2 regions of the Fictibacillus sp. B-59209 genome follow, and region 1 is predicted to be linked to the other one. Evidence: a T-box and tRNA genes for the amino acid it is inferred to sense, from the RefSeq annotation. Region 1 holds a T-box; the other holds one or more tRNA genes.
The links. A T-box is a leader RNA that pairs with one kind of tRNA and senses whether it is charged. The one in region 1 lies ahead of alaS (alanine--tRNA ligase), so its partner is inferred to be a tRNA-Ala.
Positions count from the first base shown of each region.

Region 2: it encodes a tRNA-Ala, which carries the amino acid that the T-box ahead of alaS (alanine--tRNA ligase) is inferred to sense. The anticodon was not compared.

Region 1 covers NZ_JARMMC010000014.1:33,161-35,625, reverse strand. Annotated here, with positions in the region: gene alaS (alanine--tRNA ligase) at 1-1,083, opposite strand, end outside; T-box leader at 1,148-1,367, opposite strand; gene P4361_RS09145 (AI-2E family transporter) at 1,394-2,465, opposite strand, start outside.
Region 2 covers NZ_JARMMC010000005.1:245,593-248,057, reverse strand. Annotated here, with positions in the region: gene P4361_RS03670 (glycoside hydrolase family 3 N-terminal domain-containing protein) at 1-418, opposite strand, end outside; gene P4361_RS03665 (spore coat protein) at 643-981, opposite strand; gene P4361_RS03660 (hypothetical protein) at 994-1,263, opposite strand; tRNA gene P4361_RS03655 (tRNA-Ala) at 1,470-1,545, shown strand; gene P4361_RS03650 (Ger(x)C family spore germination protein) at 1,717-2,465, opposite strand, start outside.

The DNA of each region.
Region 1 (2,465 bases):
GAAACGTTCCTCTTCGTTCTTGATGACGCGCTGAATAAAAGGAACTTTCTCTTTCACTTCAGGATAAAAATCAACCATTATGTCAGCAACAGTCGGTACAAGTTCAAACATGAACGGACGATCTAAGCCTATCTGTTTAGCGAAGCGTGTCGCTCTTCTGATCAGGCGGCGAAGAATATAACCGCGTCCTTCATTTGAAGGCAGAGCATTATCTGAAACCGCAAAAGCGACCGTTCGAATATGGTCAGCAATTACCTTAAACGCCGTATCCGTTTCCTTGCTTACTCCATACTTGCTGCCTGTAAGCTGTTCAGTCAGCCGAATCACAGGGATGAAGAGATCTGTGTCATAGTTGGTCGGAACGTTCTGGATGACGGAAACCATGCGCTCAAGGCCCATTCCTGTATCAATATTCTTCTTCGGAAGTGGAGTATACGTTCCATCAGGATTATGGTTGAACTCAGAAAAAACAAGGTTCCATACTTCAAGATAACGGTCATTTTCTCCACCCGGGTAAAGTTCCGGATCTTCTGGGTCATTACCGTACTTTTCTCCTCGGTCATAGAAGATCTCTGTGTTTGGCCCACTCGGTCCTTCTCCGATATCCCAGAAGTTTCCTTCCAGACGGATGATTCGTTCTGCAGGCACCCCTACTGTCTTGTTCCAGATATCGAATGCTTCATCATCTTCCGGATGAATGGTTACAGAAAGCATTTCAGGATCAAAGCCAATCCATTTTGGATCTGTTAAAAACTCCCAAGCCCAAATGATGGCTTCTTCTTTAAAATAGTCCCCGATAGAAAAGTTCCCAAGCATCTCAAAGAATGTGTGGTGTCTTGCTGTGATTCCTACATTTTCAATATCATTTGTACGGATTGACTTCTGCGCATTCACGATTCTTGGATTTTCAGGGATAACCCTGCCGTCAAAGTATTTTTTCAGCGTTGCTACTCCACTATTAATCCATAGCAAAGACGGATCTTCGTGGGGGACGAGTGATGCACTTGGCTCGACACTGTGGCCCTTCTCCTGGAAAAAATCCAGAAACATTTGTCTTACTTGAGCAGACGTTAAAGTTTTCATCTTTCCTATCTCCTTTCTGTGTAAAAACGACAGGCAAATAAAAAAACTCCCGTTCCTGATCTGCATCAGGGACGAGAGTTGTTATTCACGCGGTACCACCCTGGTTATGAACCCGCTTTCAATGGGGATCATCACCTTAAATAAACGTTAACGGGGTTTAACCGGCAGGTATTAACTGCACTCGGGAGTAGCTTTCCGTTCCTCTTACTTTTAGAAACCTTTCAGCCGTGGGTTTCCTCTCTATAAAAGGGTAGAAACGTACTTATCTCCATCATCGTTTTGCTTTATCTTGCAGTAAGTATAATTCCTTCTAGGGCATTTTGTCAATCTTTGCCGTAAGTCTGTGATCACGGATGTGAACAACGATCACTTTAAGTATAGAAAACACAGGAACAGCTAGGATCAAGCCAAGAATTCCACCAATTTCTCCGCCTGCAAGGAGGGCGAGGATAATCAGAGCTGGATGGATATGAAGGCTTTTGCCAACGATTAGAGGCCCTAAAATATTTCCTTCTATAAATTGAAGCACAAGCATAATTCCTGCAACAATCAGCACCATTTTTACAGAGATCGTGAATGCGATGAATATAACCGGAACAGCACCAAGAATTGGTCCAAAATAAGGGATAACATCGGTTATGGCAATAATAATCCCAAGAATAATCGGATAAGGCATGCCTGCCAGCCAGAGAGCGAGCACAGCAGCTGCACCAAGAAGACTCCCGACAAACAGCTGCCCGCGTATATAGCCGCCAAGAGACCGGTCAATATCTTTCAATAAGTGAATGCCTTCTTTCCGCCATTTTTTCGGGGTTATATACCAGCATGCTCGTTTAATTGCATCAATATCCTTTAAAAAATAAAAGACAAGGAACGGAATGATAATCAAGACAAAAAAATAATCGACAATTTTTTTTATGGATCCGATCACATTGGCCGCACTTTTTTCCAAGTATTGTTCAGCCGATTGGATATAATCTTCAATGCGGAGATGGATGGAACGAGGCAGCCGGGAGGTATGGTGGTCCACTTCCAGCAGCCAGTTACGGTACGTTTTTGATATGGCAGGTATATTTGAGACGAGTTCCCGTATCTGAAGCACCATGTATGGGATGCCTTTGTATACTCCGTAGCCGATACCGCCAAAAAACAAAACGTAGATAAACAGAATCGCCAGCGTCCGCGGAACGCCCCAATGATGCAGTTTTTCTACGAGGGGATGAAGCAAGTAGGTGATGAACACCGCAATAAAAAAAGGGATAAACACCGCTTTGACCGTTGTCAGCACAGGTGTCCAGAAAGGGGCAAGTTTAAGCAGCAGCCAGCCGCATAAAAACAAAAGTACCAACAGAGACAGGCGGATGATCCACTTCATATACTTT
Region 2 (2,465 bases), on a different contig from region 1:
ACTTTTTCCCTTTTTGCTTTTGGATTACAGCTGTCTTTGTTCCTTTATGGTCTTTCACGGAGATTTCTGTATGGTCGATCTTTCGTCCGTCCGTCACAAAAATGCGAGTGTCGCCGCTGTGGCCTTTAAGTGTTACAAGTCCTTTGGGGTCTACTGTGGCAACCCGCGGATTTGCCGACCACCATCTTAAAGCTTCCGTCTCCGTGAAATGGCCGTCCACTTTATACACATGAAGAGCATGAAGCTGGATTTGATCACCATTAACCTCCTTTAACGCCTGTGGAATGTTGCTGGAGATGATCAAATCTTTTTGATCAGGATGGCTTGCTGCAGCTGTCTGCTTTGGAACCGCTCCAAGGAACGAAGCAACGACGAGCATACAGGCCATCGCATATAAAAACGCTAGTCTTTTCTTCATTGCATGTTATCCTCCTTTAGTTTTATGAACGATACTTCTTTCTGGAGGAATTTGTCGTTTCCTTTCGACTCAGGCGAAAACAAAGCAATAGGCCCAGGAAGGTTTTCTGCCATATAGTTCTAGTTGTCTATACCAGTTAACTTTATTCACAAAAGAGTGGTAATAAATCCTTATAAAGGAAAAAAGCTGTGGAAGAAGCTCCACAGCTTTTAATAACTTTGTCTTTATTGCGTGGGTGGGTTATGAGGAAACTGGGACATGTACCCGGTAAACTGCTGGGCAGCCTGCTGCAGCTTCTGCGGCTGTTCCGGCGTCAGCGCATACCAGCCTTTTTGGAACATAAGCTCATAGAGTTCACGCTGCATGTTCTTCGTCTCATCAAAAATCGAATGAATCTCCTGATAGAGCGCGTCATGGCTCGCTTCATTCATGGCTGTTGAATACGAAGCGGTCATGTACTTTTCATAGGAAAGAATGTCATTCAGGAAATCCCGGTCATTCATCTGAGGCGTTTTCGGCACCTGAGACTCTGGATTTTGAATTTTGTTCTGATTGTTATTCATCTTCCGTTCCCCCTATTGATTCATATTCTGGCTACCGCCGGATTGAAGTTTCTGCAAGATCTGCTGATAATGCTTTTCGTGCATGTGGCACGCCTTCTCAAGCGCCGAACTCACCTGCGGGTCCTGACACTGGCTCGCTGCAAAATGCGCCTTCTTAAATCCAAGCAAATTCCATGAAAGCATGTCGGTTAAGTAGTTAAAGTCTTTCCCTGTGATCACATTCGGCGGCTGTTGATACATCGGCTGCTGGTTCTGTCCCTGATTCGGTTGCTGCTGTTGCATACGTATGTCCTCCTTCTATTCTTTGATTTACCATGTTAGCTTTCCATCTTTTTTGAGAAAGTATGCCAATAATTTGGTAAATTTATGGAACTTGAAAAGATGAGCCCTGTTAAGGCTCATCCCTCATTGAAAGAATTTTTAATAAAGAGGCTTGCTTTTCTTTCTGCTTCTGTTATATAATTTTTCTTGTCAGCAACAACCATCGTGGGGGCTTAGCTCAGCTGGGAGAGCGTTTGGCTGGCAGCCAAAAGGTCAGCGGTTCGATCCCGCTAGTCTCCACCATACATAATCATTCAAACCCTTTGTATACAAGGGTTTTTATTTTTGTTTTAGAATCTAGTTTGGAGTAAGTTTCCGAATTGTCGCCGAAATCAGATTCTTTTTCTTAGGCTGTGAATAAATTATTTTTATTAATAGAACGAATTTTTTTGAGAGTATCCGAAATACATATCATTACTCCATATTAGCATGGACCTCAAAATCCACTCTCAGTTTGGGATAATATTCATTCCTCCAGTCTTTTAATTCATGGTAAGAAATCAGATGATGAAATTGTTGGCCAAACCCAAAAATATCTGTATGGCTTCTTTGTGTTTGCTTAAGTATATGATAAAATCGCTTTTCAGTAATCTTTTCAAGTTCTTTTTGAATCATGTGATCTGTGATTCCTTCTTTTCTTTCTAAAATGTGTATTTTTAAATTCAAGTCGCTTGACACCAGCGGTTGATTACCTTTCATTGATGTTATATTTTGAATGGAGCTGTTTGTGATCATAATACTGGCAAAACCTAGACTCTCTATTTTTCCTTTTCCTTTTTTATTTTCGTTTTGGAATACATTAATTAATTGGTTTTCATCCGGGCTGATTCTTTCCACTATGTTTCCTTTCTTCAAAATATCGGAGCCCTCAAAGATTAACACTGTATCTTTTCCGGAACGAACAACCGGAACGGCGATATCTCTAGTATATAAAAACGGGCTTCGATACACTTCCCAAATAGGGGTACTAAAGATCTCAGGTGCCCACCCAGCCCCTTTATTAAAATAATCATAAATAGAGGAAGCATGGACACCTAACTTATCGTTTATGTTTGATAACACATTTTCGACATTTTCATCTGTAATGGCTACCAACGCTCTTGAGGGAATTTCTTCTGAATCCATTAAAAATTTTATAAGGCCCTTAAATTCCTGTTGGTTAT